One region of the Bacillus sp. 2175 genome, then DNA from elsewhere that is predicted to be linked to it. Evidence: riboswitches for the same ligand, from Rfam matches in the RefSeq annotation. Region 1 holds a riboswitch; the other holds the start of a gene.
What was found. A riboswitch is a leader RNA that binds a small molecule or an ion and turns the genes downstream of it on or off. The one in region 1 is predicted to bind cyclic di-GMP.

Region 1 (9,073 bases):
TGATAAGACTTCCTTGCTTTCAGCGGCCATTTTTATAATCTCCACTGAACCTTTGTCTAACTGTTCATTCTCTACTTTCAATGATAAGACTTTTGTCATACCTTTTGTAATTTCGAATGATACTGGTTCCGTTAACTTTTTGTAACCTGGTAAGCTCTTCGTCTCTACTAATTTGTATTTTCCTACTGATAGATCTGAAACGTTTGCTTTTCCTTCTTTATCCGTCGTTACTTTCGCAACTACTTTTCCTTTTGAGTCACGTACTTCAAATACAACATTTTCTAATGGTGCTTTACTGTCTTTATCTATTTTTGTGATTTCTACATTCCCCGTATCTACCATTTCATTTTCTACAGTGAACGCTAAAGATTTTGTCATACCTTTTGTAATTTCAAATGGTACAGGCTTTTCTAATTTTTTGTAGCCTGGTAAACTCTCTACTTCTACTAGCTTGTACTTTCCTACTGATAAATCTGAAACTGTTGCTTTTCCAGCTTTATCTGTCGTTACTTTCGTTACTACCTTGCCTTTGTCGTCTTGTACTTCAAAGACTACACCTGCTAACGGTGCCTTATTATCTTTATCTATTTTTGTAATTTCTACATTTCCCGTATCTACCATTTCATTTTCTATGTTTAATGATAGAACTTCTGTCATACCTTTTGTAATTTCAAACGATACTGGTTCTGTTAATTGTTTGTAACCTGGTAAACTTTCTTTCTCTACTAATTTGTACTTTCCTACAGATAAGTCTGAGATTTTTACTTTACCATTTTTATCTGTTTTTACTTCTGTTACTACTTTGCCTTTGTCGTCTTGTACTTCGAAGACTACGCCTTCTAATACTTTTTGACTATCTTTATCTACTTTTGTGATTTCTACTGAACCTTTGTCTAACTGTTCATTCTCTACTTTTAATGATAAGACTTCTGTCATACCCTTTTTAATTTCGAATGATACTGGCTCTGTTAGTTTTTTGTAGCCTGGTAAGCTCTCTTTCTCTACTAATTTGTACTTTCCTACAGATAAGTCTGAGATTTTTGCTTTACCATTTTTATCTGTTTTTACTTCCGTTACTACTTTTCCTTGTTCGTCTTGCACTTCGAAGACTACGTCTTCTAATACTTTTTGACTATCTTTATCCACTTTTGTGATTTCTACTGAGCCTTTGTCTACTAGTTCATTCTCTACTTTTAGTGATAAGACTTCTGTCATACCTTTTTTGATTTCAAATGATACTGGTTTCGCTAGTTTTTTATATCCTGGTAAGCTCTCTACCTCTACTAGCTTATATTTTCCTACTGATAAATCAGCAATCTTTGCTTTTCCTTCTTTATCTGTCGTTACTTTTGTTACTACTTTGCCTTTTTCATCTTGTACTTCGAAGACTACGCCTTCTAATACTTTTTGACTATCTTTATCTACTTTTGTGATTTCTACTAAACCTTTGTCTAACTGTTCATTCTCTACTTTTAATGATAAGACTTCTGTCATACCCTTTTTAATTTCGAATGATACTGGCTCTGTTAGTTTTTTGTAACCTGGTAAGCTTTTTTTCTCTACTAATTTGTACTTTCCTACAGATAAGTCTGAGATTTTTGCTTTCCCTTCTTTATCTGTCGTTACTTCTGTTACTACTTTGCCTTGTTCGTCTTGTACTTCGAAGACTACACTTGCTAATGCTTTTTGACTATCTTTATCTACTTTTGTTACTTCCACATTTCCCTTGTCTAACATTTCGTTTTCTACTGTTAAAGCAAGAGATTTTGTCATGCCTTTTTCAATTTGGAAAGTAATCGGATCTACTAATTGTTTATATCCTTTTGGTGCTTTTACTTCTACTAACTTGTATGTGCCGACTGATAAATTAGTAACTTGTGCTTGTCCTTTTTTATCTGTCGTTATTTTAGCGACTACTTGTCCTGCTTCATCTTGAATTTCAAAGACTGCATCAGCTAAAGCATCTTTATTTTCTTTATCTACTTTTGTAATTTCTACATTTCCTGTATCCACTAATTCATTTTCTACAGTCAATTGTAATGCTGTTACTCTACCCTTTTCAATTTCGAATGAAATTGGCTTTTCTAGTGGTTTGTATCCTGCCGGTGTTTCTACTTCTACTAACTCATACTTTCCAATAGATAAATCTGAAACGTTTGCTTTTCCTTCTTTATCCGTCGTTACTTTTGCAACTACTTTTCCTTTTAAATCACGTACTTCAAATACAACATTTTCTAATGGAGCTTTACTATCTTTATCTATTTTTGTTATCTCTACATTCCCTGTATCCACCATTTCATTTTCTACTTTCAATGATAGAACCTCGGTCATGCCTTTTTTGATTTCAAATGATATTGGTTTTTCTAATTTTTTATAACCAGGTAAACTTTCTACCTCTACTAATTCATACTTTCCTACAAGTAAATCTGAAACATTTGCTTTTCCATCTTTATCTGTCGTTACTTTTGTAACTTCATTACCCTTTTCATCTTGGACGATGAATGTTACTCCCGCTAACGGTGCTTTATTATCTTTATCTATCTTTGTTATCTCTATATTTCCCGTATCTACCATTTCATTTTCTATTTTTAATGATAGAACTTCGGTCATGCCTTTTTTGATTTCAAATGATACTGGATCTGTTAGTTTCTTATAGCCTGGTAAACTTTCTTTCTCTACTAATTTGTACTTTCCTACTAATAGATCTGAGATTTTTGCTTTACCATCTTTATCTGTTTTTACTTCCTTTACTACTGTTCCAGCTTCATCTTGCACTTCAAAAACTACGCCTTTTAATGCTTTTTTGCTGTCTTTATCTATTTTTGTAATTTCTACTGAACCTTTATCTAACTGTTCATTTTCTACTTTCAACGATAGGACTGTTGTCATACCTTTTTTAATTTCGAATGATACTGAATCTGTTAGCTTTTTGTAGCCTGGTAAACTTTTCGTCTCTACTAATTTGTACTTCCCTACTGATAAATCAGAGATTTTTGCTTTACCATCTTTATCTGTTTTTACTTCTGTTACTACTTTTTCTTGCTCATCTTGCACTTCGAAGACTACGCCTTCTAATACTTTTTGACTATCTTTATCTATTTTTGTAATTTCTACTGAGCCTTTGTCTAACTGCTCGTTTTCTACTTTTATTGCTAAAGCTTTTGTCATACCTTTTTTTATTTCAAATGGTACTGGTTCTGTTAGCTTTTTATAACCTGGTAAGCTTTTCGTCTCTACTAATTTGTACTTTCCTACTGATAGATCTGAAACATTTGCTTTTCCATCTTTATCTGTTACTACTTTTCTTACTACTTCATCTTTCTCATCTTGGACTTCAAATTCGACACCCGCTAATACTGCTCCGTTTTCTTTGTCCACTTTTGTAATTTCTATATTACCTTTGTCTACCATTGCATTTTCCACTTGTATTGGGAATATGCCGTCCCCTGTTACACTTACTTCGAACTCTGTTTCTTTTAATTGGTAGCCTTCAGGCGCTTTCGTTTCTTTTAAAATATATTTTCCTAGTGCTAACGGTTTAGAGATTGCCTTACCATCTTTATCTGTAACAATATGTTCGACTACTACACCGTCTTTTACTATATCAAACTCTGCATTTGCTAATGGTTTTTCACCATTTTCCGAATCAATTTTCTTTATTTCAATTTGACCCTTTTGCACAGTATTTTTAATTTCAATTGTTTTTGTTTCTCCAGCTTGAAGTGTAACCTCTACTGGGCTTGTTAATTTTTGATATCCTTCTGGTGCTACTGTTTCATAAACTTTATACGTCCCAGGAGCTAAAGTTTGAGGTACTGAAAAACCTTTTTCGTCCGTTGTCAGTTTTGCAACAACTTCATTTGCACTATTTCGAACTTCAAATTCGGCACCTTTCAACCCTTTGTTCGGATTCTCAGAATCTATTTTATGAAGCGATACTGTACCATCTTTTGGAGCTTCAGGCGGTGTAATAGTTACTTCTTTTGATGTTAATGTTTTATCATCAAAATGTAATTCCGCTTTATTAGGAATCTTCTTATCTACGTAAGAAGATAAGTCTGCATTATTTTTAATTTTCGCCTTGATACTAAGATTAATTATCTGGTCTTCATATGACTTATAATCAAAATTCTCACCAAACGTAAATGTTACTTCACTTCTTTGTTTATCTATATTTAACGTCCCTTTAGAAGTAATATCTTGGCCATTTTTATCATACACTTTTGCCTCTAATACTTCTAAAACATCTTCTAAATCATCACTAATTACCATAGATGTGTATTTAGGAGGATCGTTCGGTATATGTGTACCAACTTGGTATTGAATAACTTGATCCATTTGTGTTAGCTGCTCATTCTCTACAAGCTTGTCATTCTCATCAACTATATTTTTTTCAATGCTAGGTGGATTATTGTCACCTGAACCGGATCCTCCCCCACCACTCACAAATACTTGTCCTACTTTTTCTTCAGTTTTAATATTTTTACCTTCTAATTTCACAGTATTTTTATGAGGTTTTGCAGCAGGATTTGTAACCTTTGTTTTATATCTTAAAATATAGCCTTTTGAACTGTCTGGAAATTCAATTGTAAATCCAGTCTTTGTTGCATTTATTTTAATGTTAGATAAATTTGCTGGCTTAATATTTGTTGGTGCATAACCATCTTCAAATACAGCCTCTTCTAATACTACGCTGTCTGTAATTAACTCATGCCCAGGTCCTAATGTATCTGTTAATTTAAGATCTTGCATTTCTGTTCCAGTTGCATTTACATATACAAGCCAATCAGCAATAGACGGATCTTCTTGATTATAAGAACCCCATTTCAATAGATTTTCCGTATTGGGTTGTGGCTTCGGTCTCTCTGTCGTATTACTTACATTTACTTCTTTATTTACGATTTGACCATCAACGTTAAATTCTAATGGAATTTCTTTAACACCATCATATGCTTCTAGACCAAAGTAGAATTCTACGAATAAAGAACCTTTAATGTTGTTCTTTCCTTCTACGTAATCACCCATAGTACACGTTAATAGACCCTTTTTCATCTCACATGTACCAACTGTTTTTCCTTCAGCATCTTTTAAAGGAAAACTCATATTCATAAGGTCTTTTCGAAACTCTTTTGGCATATCAATTGTGAATTGATCTCCACTTTTTATTTTTTCTTTAGCTGACCACTTCACTTCTACTTTCATACCATCTGAGGCTTGATATGGTTCAGATGTCGTGCCATCAGTACGGGAAATATTAATTTCGTCCACTGGACTTTTCATCACAGCAGCTTGAATAACTGGAGCCCACACATTCAGCACTGAAAATAATACTAGAAAAACTAATGAAACCATTGAAATATGTCTTTTAGTACTTTTCATTTGCATAGTTCCCTCCTAAATTTTTATATTTATATAACAAAAAAAGATCGTCCGGTTGCATCAAAAATGTGCAACCAGACGATCTTAGTAACCAATATGTATTACCGTAGACTCTAAGCTTTGCGGCCTATCCTTTCGAATAGTGTGCTAAAAATATCTTTTATTCTTTTTTTGTTTCATTTTCCTCTTAAACCAAATATTACTATACCGTCTGGACGGTTATAATTCAATACTCTATAAAATTGTTCTATTTTTCTAATAAAAAAAATAATTCACCACTACATTAAAGAAGCAATGGTGAATTATTTTCTCATTATATAGTTCGCATATTCTATTTATATGAATTACTAATAAGAGCTTGAATCACTTTTTCTCTTAACTCGGGGCTTAGCCTTCCAACCCCTAAATATTCCGAATACCATAATCCATCTGCTGCTAATCTAATAATTGTTGCACAAACTGAATCTATCTCATCATTTTCTATATTTTTTTGCAGTTGCTGAAATGATTGTTGTAATGGCTCAAGTAATTCAGGTTTTAACATGAGTGCTGCCATCATACTGCTAGACAACTCTTCTGTTCTTCTCTCATTACTTAATCTTTCCTCTACAAAAGAGCGAACCCATCTCCCTTTCCTCTCTGAGTCTTCCGCTACTTTATTGTAAATGGCCCCTTCATAATCCTCTACCCCTCGGACTATCATACCTTCTATTAAAGCTTCTTTATTTGAAAAGTGATACAATAATCCACCTTTGCTTAAACCCGCCTCTTTTGCCACTGCTTCTAAAGTTAATTTAGCAACCCCTTTACATTGTACAATTTGAGAAGCGGCCGCCAAAATCTTTTGCCGCGTTATGCTTATACTCATTCCTTTTTAAAACCCCATTTCTACTAAATTTATATAAATACGAATCTTATTTTTAATATTGTTGATTACTACTAAGTATTTTCTTTATACAACAAAAGCTTCATTACCTTTGAATTTTTAGTTACTTATTCTATTAAAAATTTCCATATCATTCAATATGATAACATTAAATACACAAAGCTGACTATACATCTATACTTTTGTATTTATTGAAAATATATCCATTAATAAAATTTACCGATTTAGTCCTTCTTATTACTTTAAGACAGCAGTAATTCTTTCAGTACTAAATAAAAAATGTTATTACTCCCATTAAATTGAGTAATAACATTCTACTTAACAAATTCGCTGCCAACTAGCATCCTTCACATCTTCACTAGTCGGTTTTCTAACTGATCCAATAAAGTGAAACTTTATATCCGCAACATGGACAGGTGTATTTCATTTTGTCACTCCATTATTAACTTGTTTTCCCATATATTCCGACTCACAAAGAATGTAACAGCACAAATCATAGTTATCCCCATGAAAAATGTATTAGAATCTTCATATGTAGTTGGAATGCCTACCGTTACGAAAACAATACTAAAAGCTAAAAATAGATATAATAATAAAGATATAATATAGCTTAGTTTAAATCGTAAAATGATACCTCTAAACAATAGCTCACCAAGTAGACAGCCACCTAAAATAATAGGTACTCCGAAATACAATGTAAGGACTCCCATTTGCGCAGTAGATTGAATTATCTTTCCAATTATGTTCGGCGAAACCAGCTCACTATCGTTTCCCATCCTATCATATAAATCAAGTGCTGTTGCTGAAATAAAGAAACTTAATATAGAAAATGAATACGGTATTAAAAATTTGCTCACTCTCATTCACCTCGCTTTTTTCTTTACATATATTATTCATTATTTCCTATCATTTTTACATAAAAAAATAACCCTCTATGATAAAACATAGAGGGTAGCATTTCTATATAAAAATCTATACCTTATCCTGAAGTGAATCCCGAAAATAGGACAAATATCAAAACACCTAAACCATCTGCTATCTGCTCCCTACATTCTTTAGGGTAGATAGTTTATATGTTTTATTAGAAAGTAGTGCCTTCTTTTTTATAATATTCTTTTGAAATCTCTTCATAAAATGCGGCTGATGTCGCGTAGAAATAAGGTGCTAACCATAAGAAACCGATTCCTACAGTAAGAATACTTAAAATGAACCAACCTAAGAAACTTAAGCATAGTAAAAAGTAATCCATTTTATGTCCATTCATCATATGACGACTCTCAGTAATCGCTTGATTCGCTGTATATTCTGGATGATCATTCAAAATAAAATATGTCATAGAATAAGAAAATGATTTAATAATACCTGGAATAATAAGAAGTAATGTCCATAGAGTCAAGTATACATACATTAGTAAATATGTTAAAAACGACTTCATCAACTTACTTCCATCGCTAAACCATCTAAATATATGACCAATGCGAGCATCAGTCCCACGAATTGCATTTAAAACAAGATAATAGGCACCTATTGTTAATGGACCAATAACAAGCATTACTATAATACTTACTGTAAGTGAATCACTTGCTTCTTCCCAACCCCAAAATATCGAGAAAATACCTGTTGTTAGCATTTCAACAGCTCCAATAAGGATTCCAATTAATAAGGTTGCCCCTACCGCTAGTCCCCATCTTCCTTTTAATGCATCAAGTGCTTCTCTTTTCAACTGACTTATCATATATAACCTCCTAATACTATTTCCATTTTATTATACCATTTATATCAAAAATCCCACATATTTTCCTAAAACAGAAGCATATTACCTTTTTTCATACGTATTGATACATGTGTGCTGTAGTTGTACTAATATATGGATTAAACGACTCTTTTCCCTATAACAAAAAAGCCTGCCTTTCATAATAGGCAAGCTTTCTCAAGTTACATCTCATTTATTTTCTTCTTATACCAATCCTGCATTCTCTCCGCATCTTCTACTCTCGTATGCTCTATTTTATAACTAGATGATGCACTCGAAAACTTATACGTACATAAATCCGCACGGCGCTGGAAATATGATTGTGTCTTCTCCATTGATTGGACGTGTCTTCTTCTAATAAGTCCTGTATATTTTCCGACGCTACGATAGACAAGTGTAATTTGTTCTCCGTTAACACTGTAGCCATTTGTTTTAAATGTTGCGTATCCAAGTGTAAAGATAAGGATTGCGAGCGGTAGTAATGCCCACATGATGTAATACTTTTCAAAGTATATGCTTATTCCAGTAAGCGGGATTGCGAGCATAGCGAAAAAGATAAAACTATCAATGAGATAGCGGCGCAATGCTGCTTTTGGTAACGAAGTAATACTTGCATTCAGTTCGTATGGTAATTGTAAATGCGCGAGTAATTGTTGCACTCGATCTTTTCGAATGATAGGATGCAGTGTAACTTTTTCTTCTTTCCCTTCACTTTGAATGACTTCTACTTGCACAGCACAATAACCGAACGGTTGGCGTAAAATGCCTTCTTTTATCGTAATCCCTTGAATGCGGTGCAATTTTAGTACGAGTTCTTTTCTCTCCAGTAACCCTTGCGAAATACGGACTTCATCATTTTTTCGATTCACTGTGAAGTTACCGTGTTTTAACGCGTAGCCAATTGTAGATATCATCCAAGAAACGACAAGTAAAATAGCTACCATGTAAATCCAGCCATATATATCGTGGTCCATTACATATGACGTCACACTATTTTTTATCCATTTCGGAATATACTCATCTACTTGGTGATAAACGAAAAAGATTAAAGAGAA
Region 2 (8,000 bases), 300 kb from region 1:
ACGGCTAGTTCCTTGGACATTTATATTTTCAAATTGTTTTACATCTCCAAAATGTCTTACATCTGCACCGCAATGAATTATCGTATCCATCTTAGAACTGATGAACATAAATTCTTCTTCGCTCATCCCAAGATACTCTTCTCCCAGATCACCAGCTACGGCCTGTATACGCTGTAACCATTCTTCACATATATCATTAAAGTAGCCTGTTAATGTATCTATAATTCTTTGCTGCACATCTTTGGTTGGTCTTACTAAACAATAAATAGTAGCAGATGTATCTCTCAACAATTCATATAATATGTGTGATCCTAAATAACCAGTAGCTCCTGTTAAAAAGACATTTGAAATCTGGATTTCTTCCAAAACGTTTGCATACGTGATAGTATCTGGCTCGTGAATCACTTTATATTCACGAAATACTTCTTCTTTCTCTACTTTTACTTCTCGCTCAATTCGAGCTAATCCATATATCGTTCTTTCTTTAAAGAAATCTTGAATTGTTAAATGTGAGAAATCTTCTTTTAACAATGTTAAGACTCGTAATACTTTTAATGAATGTCCACCAATTGTAAAGAAATCATCATGCACTCCAACTTTTGAAATTCCTAATACTTCCGCCCAGGCGTTCGCGATTTGTTTTTCTGCTTTATTAGAAGGTGCAACATATTCTTGTAGCCGAACCGGTTCATACTTTTCTTCTAACTGAGCTAACTTCTTAACATCAATCTTTTTATTAGGTGTAAGTGGTAATTCATTAATATAAATTAGTTTAGATGGCACCATATAATCTGGTAATTGCTCTTGTAACTGATAAACTAATTCTGGTATTTCTTTTTTATTTAAAGTTGTATAGAACGCGATTAAATATTGGCTACCTTCCTTACTCTTCTTAGCAAAAACAGCATTTTCTTTTATATTATGATTTTGAGAAATTTTACTTTGGATTTCTCCTAGTTCAATACGATGTCCTCTAATTTTTACTTGATCATCTTTCCGATGTAAAAACTCTATATTTCCATCCTCTAGCAACTTAACGATATCACCTGTTTTATATATATTAACTATAGGATTAAAAGGGTTCGGAATAAAAGCTTCAATTGTTTTATTAGGCTTATTAAAATACCCTTTTGCTAATCCCACTGAATCTATATATAATTCACCAGGTACACCAATTGGACAAAGATTCATATTCTCATCCAAAATCATAACTTGATAATTAGCACATGGTTTACCAATGGGAATACTCGCAACATCCTCATTTAACTGACTAGGTATTTTATAGGTTGTCGTCACTACAGTACATTCTGTCGGTCCGTATACATTATAAATTTCAACATTTGTACCTATTCTTTCTCTCCACAATTTAATAACCTCTACAGGCAACATTTCACCACCAATCGCAATTCTTTTTAGGGAAGCTAGCTTATATATATCTTCTTCTGCTAAATAAGTTGCTACTTGTCGAACAAAAATTGTTGCTAATGCCAAGATTGAAGTTGCTTTCACTTTATAGATTGCATTTGCAAATGCCTCTACAGACAATCGCTCTTCCTCTAATAGTACATACAAGTTTCCTCCGCAGAATAAAGAAGCAAATGACTCCCATACAGAAGCATCGAAACTAAAGGAAGGAAATTGAGCAAATACATCCTCTTCTGTCAATTCATATTGCTTTTTCATCCAAGTGTACAGATTAACAACGCCTCTATGTGCTAACATCGTTCCCTTTGGATTCCCTGTTGAACCCGATGTATAAATCATATAAGCTACATCATCACAATGAATAGACAACTTTACATCTATATCTTCATAAGTTTCACTATCATACAATGAAACTGTTTGAACCCCATCACATGTTATAGGCGTCTCTTTCATCAATATAACTTTCGCTTGGCTATCTTGAATAATGTACTGTATTCTACTTTCCGGATAATCTGGATCAATCGGAACATACGCTGCACCAGCTTTTAATATAGCTACCATACTTACTACTGTGTCTATGCTACGTTTCATAAATATTCCAACATAGTCTCCTAATTGGACGCCGTTTTTAATTAACATATGAGCTATTTGATTACTTTTTTTATTTAGCTCCTCATAAGTTAAAGTACCTTCCCTTGAAGATAAAGCTATACGATTTGGAAATTGAGTAACAGTATTATAGAACATATCGACGATACTTTTCTCAGGATATACTGCTGTCGTATCATTCACTTGACTATAAAGTGCCATCTCGGCCTCTGTAATAATATTAAAATGTTTTATATACTTATTAGTATTTTGTGATATATCAACTAAAACACCTTGTATTTGTTGTGCATAACGAGTAATCGTTGTCTCTTTCCAATTAACACTATTAAATATTATTTCTACACTTTGCATATTTTTACTAAATACAAATTGTAATGTATTCGTGTCTTGTAGCTCATAATATGTTTCACCAATAATAATAGGTGACATTTCATATAATGTATTACCGTTTTGAAACTCTTCTATTTCTTCCTCATTCATTTCTTTAATTTGCTCCAGTTGCTCTTCAATTTGTAAATTTAAACTTTCATAGGAGAGAAAATTAGAAACTTCAATAGTAATTGGAAATAAATTTCCTCTTACATGATAAAGCATGACAATATGTTTTTCTTTAGAAATATGATATAACCACGTTGCAGTCGCTCCTATTAAATCTACAATGTGAGTCAAATTTGAAAACAGTTCCGTTTTCCTTTTTATCCTAAGTTCTGTTCCGTGCACATCTTTAGGTATTTTAATACTTCCTTCTACTTTTCCTAAAAATTCTTTTATCATCTCATTATAAGAAATCACTAATTTCATATTTATGTAAATTCCTCTCTTAAATATAATAAAGGTGTGAAAATTCACACCTTTTTCATCCCTTATTAAAGGGCAGATTCGTTCAATTCATAATCAGTAGCGGAGATACCCCCCTTGATTAGAATTGAACTTTCTCCTTATTCGCTTTTAAACTCACCAATAAGCTCTTGCAATTCCTGAGAAAGCCAACTTAAAGAAGTCGCTAATTCTGCAATATCTTGTACTGATATTTCTTGCTCTTTCATGCTTTCTTCAACATTACTACTGCTGTTGGCATAAGTATTTGCAATATGTGATAATTCATTTACGACTTGAACAATATTCTGGCTATTTTGTAAAATGTCACTCGAATTACCGGAAACAGCTTTTACTTGATCTGTAACAGATTGCGCTGATTTTGAGATTTTTTCAAAGAAATCTCCACTACTTTGAACAAGCGAAATTCCAGTTTCTACTTCTTTTGAACCTTTTTGCATGGAAACTACAGCATCTTCTGTCTCAGCTTGTGTTTCACCAATTAATTTCGCTATATCTTTTGCAGACGCTTCCGTTTGTTCTGCTAATTTTCGTACTTCATCAGCAACAACTGCAAACCCTCTTCCAGCTGCTCCAGCACGTGAAGCCTCAATAGAAGCATTTAAAGCTAATAGATTTGTTTGATTTGAAATACCTGTAATTACAGTTACGATATCACTAATTTCTTTTGACCTTGTTTCTAACGAATAAATGATGGAAGATAAATCTTGTACTGCATTTTGGATTAAACTCATTTGATTAATAATTTGTCCAATCACTTCATTACCTTCAATTGAATGTTGTTCCATACCTTCAGAAGCAACCGCAACTTGTTTTGCAGCCCCAGTTATTTCTTCTACCTTATCTTCCATTCCATGTACAATTCCTAAACATTGTTGTACTGAAGTTTTTTGAGACTGTGCCCCTACTCTTAAACCTTCAATAGAACTTGCAATCTCTTGAACTGCCATGCTGTTTTCCTCTGTACTCGCCGACAATTCTTGTGAAGAAGAAGAAACTTGCTCAGCAGTTTGCCTTACTTTATCTATAATCCCTTTAAATTTTTCAATTGTGTTATTGAAATAAACATTAATAATTCCAATATCATCTGGTCTTTCTTTTAATTTAATACTTAAGTCACCTTCACCAATTTTACGTAACCCTTCTCGTAAATCTTTTAATGGAGCTAGCGAGTGACGCACGATAAAGAATTGAGTAATAGTCGCAATTGCTAATGAAATAATGATGAAGAGTAAGCCCTGTATCATAAACTTCTCTTTTGTAATAGGAACAATGGAAGCATCTAAGTCAGCCGCAATAATTGCAACAATATTGTTTTCTCCATCTGTAATTGGTTCTAATATTGTCACCCACGAACCTATTTCATCTTCATATACTTCTGTCATTTGAGCCTTTTTCGTATCAATCACTTTATCGTATGCCTTCATCCAATGAGCGGGTTGTTCATAATAATCTCCCGGCTTTATAGGAAACGCATTTGTTAACTCTGTAGTCAAACCAACGAGTTGTAATTCTCGCTTTTCATTCGGCTTTGCTCCTGTAACATACGTTTGTCCAACGCTTTTCAATTCTTTTGATACTTCATCTAATTTCTCTGTTAACTTTTCTTTTTTCACTTTTTCGGCTGTAGGATCTTTCGCCATGTCTCTAACTAATTCTACATCCAGTTTTTTCAATACTATTTCTCCTGTTTCAATAGACTGCCTTTCAAATAAAGACATCATACTATTTTGAAACATGTTAAAACTTAATGCACCCATACTTCCAACAAGTGTCAAAATAACTAATACGGTTAATAAGACGTTCTTTTGAAGGAACGATAACTTATGCCAATATTTTTTCATTAATATCCACCTTCCTTAATCAACATAAACAAAAAAAACAAAATATATGAATATTTTGTTTGAAAATGTTTCTCAATATGTTCGAGAATAAAAAAAAGCCAATGTAAAAGCATTGGCCAAGACCAACCCTATCCGTCCGGTAACTGGCTAGCGTAGCCTTTCGACCTTAGCTCCTGTAGTTTTGCGTCCTCATGTTTCCATCAGTTTGCCTTTCTCGCTGAACGAGTTGAACGATATGGGAGTTCTATGAGAATTAATTTATTCTCTTTCAAAGATTACAACATATAAATCAAAATGTCTACTTATTTAGAGATATAAATACAAATTTTTAATGAATTGCTTTTTCAAAATAATTTCAAAAAGTACGTGAATGTTACTTTTTTTATGTTATATAATAAAAAATGTATAAATAACAAGGATTTCTTCGGGTATTTATTTAATTTTCATTCAAATTAAACTATTCGAATATATCTTAACTAATGAATTTCGGAGGTAGTTTATCATGTTTTGGCTACAATTTCTTACCTTGTTACTCTGTATTTTTATTGGTGCACGCCTAGGCGGAGTTGGTTTAGGAGTAATGGGTGGAGTTGGTATGGCAATACTCGTTTTTGTCTTCCACTTACAACCAACGGCGCCTCCTATCGATGTAATGCTTATGATTTTGGCAGTAATTACAGCTGCTGGTGCTTTGCAAGCCGCTGGAGGAATGGACTACCTTGTTCATCTAGCTGAAAAGGCATTACGAAAAAATCCAAAACGCATTACATTCTTTGCTCCAATTGTTACTTATTTATTTACACTTTGTGCAGGAACTGGTCACGTTGCTTATTCTGTACTTCCTGTTATCGCTGAAGTCTCTCGCGAATCCGGAATTAGACCAGAACGACCAATGTCAATTGCCGTAATTGCTTCCCAACAAGCAATTACAGCTAGTCCTATATCAGCTGCAACAGTTGCACTTTTAGCAATGTTAGCTGACTATAAAATCACCTTATTAGATATTTTAAAAGTAAGTATCCCTTCTACTTTCATCGCTTGTATGATAGCTGCATTTGTTGCTAGTAAGATGGGAAAAGAATTAAATGAAGACCCTGAATACTTAAAACGATTAAAAGAAGGATTAATTCCTAAGCTTGAAGAGAAAAAAGAATTTGTAGGTGTAAAGGGCGCAAAATTATCAGTTATCCTTTTCCTTGTAGGAACCTTCCTTGTTGTACTTCTTGGTTCATTTGAAGCACTTCGTCCAGGATGGATAGTTGATGGGAAGTTAGCCCGTCTTTCCATGCCGAACACAATTGAGATGGTTATGTTAACTATCGCGGCTCTTATTATTATTTTCTGTAAACCAAATGTAGAAAGCATTGTATCTGGTAACGTCTTTAAAGCAGGAGCAACAGCAGTTGTTGCTATTTTCGGTATCGCTTGGATGGGAGATACTTTCTTTAATGGAAACTTAAATATGATTCAAGGATCGATTCAGCATTTAGTAACAAGTGCACCTTGGCTATTTGCTATCGCACTATTCATTCTATCTATTTTACTGTACAGCCAAGCAGCAACAGTTCGTGCCTTAATGCCACTTGGACTATCTCTTGGTATTCCACCAGCGCTACTGATTGCGATGTTCCCTGCAGTAAATGGATATTTCTTCATTCCAAACTATGGAACAATCGTTGCTGCCATTAACTTTGACCGTACTGGTACAACAGGTATCGGTAAATACGTATTAAATCATAGTTTTATGATTCCGGGCCTAATTGCAACATTTACTTCTATCGGCATTGGAATGCTCTTAATTTCAATTATGTTTTAAAGAAAAAGCACAAACCTTTATTTAAAAAGGTTTGTGCTTTTTTAATCAAATATTTGTTTAAATTTTGGGCAGTCTATTTCTTCATGTAGCACTTAAAATACTACACTTCCTTCCCTACAAACTTCTCTTTACTTCTTCAACTAATTTTCTCGTACTTTCATACGCAGATTCCGCTAAACTAATTGCTGAAATAACTGAAACACCGTCCGCACCCGCCTCTATAACTGCCGCTGTATTTTCAATTGTAATCCCACCAATACCAACGATTGGCACTGTAATTCCTTGTTCTCTAAAATAAGCTAATCCTTTCGTTCCTTGAACCGCTTTCGTATCTTTTTTCGTACTCGTTGGGAAAATAGGACCAACACCTAAATAATCCGCTCCATTTTCGATTGCAAAACGTGCTTCTTCAATTGTATGAGCAGATACGCCGATAATTTTATCTCCCATTTTTTCACGAACAGATGTAATTCCTTCATCATCTTGTCCAACATGAACACCATCTGCATCTAATTCAATGGCTAATTCTACATCATCATTTACAATGAAAGGAACACTATATTCCTTACAAAGCGTCTGCAATTCTTTTGCAAAGCGCACTCTATCTTCTCCGATTAAAGAACCTTCCCCCTTCTCGCGAAACTGAAAAAGTGTCACTCCACCATCTAACGCTTCTTTCAATACAGCTAAAGGATCCCTCGTGCAGTTATTACTTCCCATAATAAAATACACTTGCAATAGCTTAGACATTTTATCTATTTCAATGCGTGCCATTTCTTTCACTCCCTCTTACTCTAACTCCACAATCTTCCCATACTTCTCAATATCACCTGAAGTTGTATTCGCTAATTGATTTAAAAATTCAATTTGGAAACTACCAGGCCCTTTTTCTACCGCCTTAGCAGCTGCCAGTTCCGAAGCTACACCATAAAACGTTAATGCGGCTACTGCTGCTTTAACATAATCTTTTTCCACTGCTACAAATGCTCCTATTACAGAAGTTAGTAAACAACCTGTTCCCGTAACTTTCGTTAAAATAGGGTGACCATTTCGAATAACAATAGTTCTCTCTCCATCTGTAACAACATCTTCTTTTCCAGTAATGACCGCAACTGTATTTAGTTCATCTGCTGCCTGCCTTGCAATACTTACAATATTGCCATTTCCAGTACCAGCGTCTACCCCTTTAATTTCCCATTTCTCATTAATAACATTTGCTATTTCAGCTGCATTTCCGCGGATAATTGCTAAATCGATTTCAGCCGGAATATGTCTCGCAACTTCTGTTCGATATGAAGTTGCTCCTGCACCAACTGGATCAAATAGTACTGGCACATTGTTCGCATTTGCTGATTTACCCGCAAGTAACATCGCTTCTACTTCTTCAGGACGAAGTGTCCCCATATTTAATACTAACGCTCCAGCAATGCTAGCCATTTCTGCTACTTCTTCTTTTGCATACGCCATTA

Region 2: linked by a shared signal. The riboswitch ahead of ACXKY9_RS02900 (methyl-accepting chemotaxis protein) and the one ahead of ACXKY9_RS04445 (SpaA isopeptide-forming pilin-related protein) in region 1 are both predicted to bind cyclic di-GMP.

The regions. Positions count from the first base shown of each region.
Region 1 is NZ_CM173819.1:813,374-822,446, reverse strand. It holds gene ACXKY9_RS04445 (SpaA isopeptide-forming pilin-related protein) at 1-5,385, opposite strand, end outside; cyclic di-GMP riboswitch class I at 5,446-5,538, opposite strand; gene ACXKY9_RS04440 (TetR/AcrR family transcriptional regulator) at 5,711-6,247, opposite strand; gene ACXKY9_RS04435 (hypothetical protein) at 6,697-7,122, opposite strand; gene ACXKY9_RS04430 (DUF975 family protein) at 7,347-8,000, opposite strand; gene ACXKY9_RS04425 (PH domain-containing protein) at 8,201-9,073, opposite strand, start outside.
Region 2 is NZ_CM173819.1:516,403-524,402, reverse strand. It holds gene ACXKY9_RS02905 (non-ribosomal peptide synthetase family protein) at 1-2,835, opposite strand, end outside; gene ACXKY9_RS02900 (methyl-accepting chemotaxis protein) at 2,973-4,715, opposite strand; cyclic di-GMP riboswitch class I at 4,851-4,935, opposite strand; gene ACXKY9_RS02895 (anaerobic C4-dicarboxylate transporter family protein) at 5,218-6,531, shown strand; gene thiE (thiamine phosphate synthase) at 6,646-7,305, opposite strand; gene thiM (hydroxyethylthiazole kinase) at 7,321-8,000, opposite strand, start outside.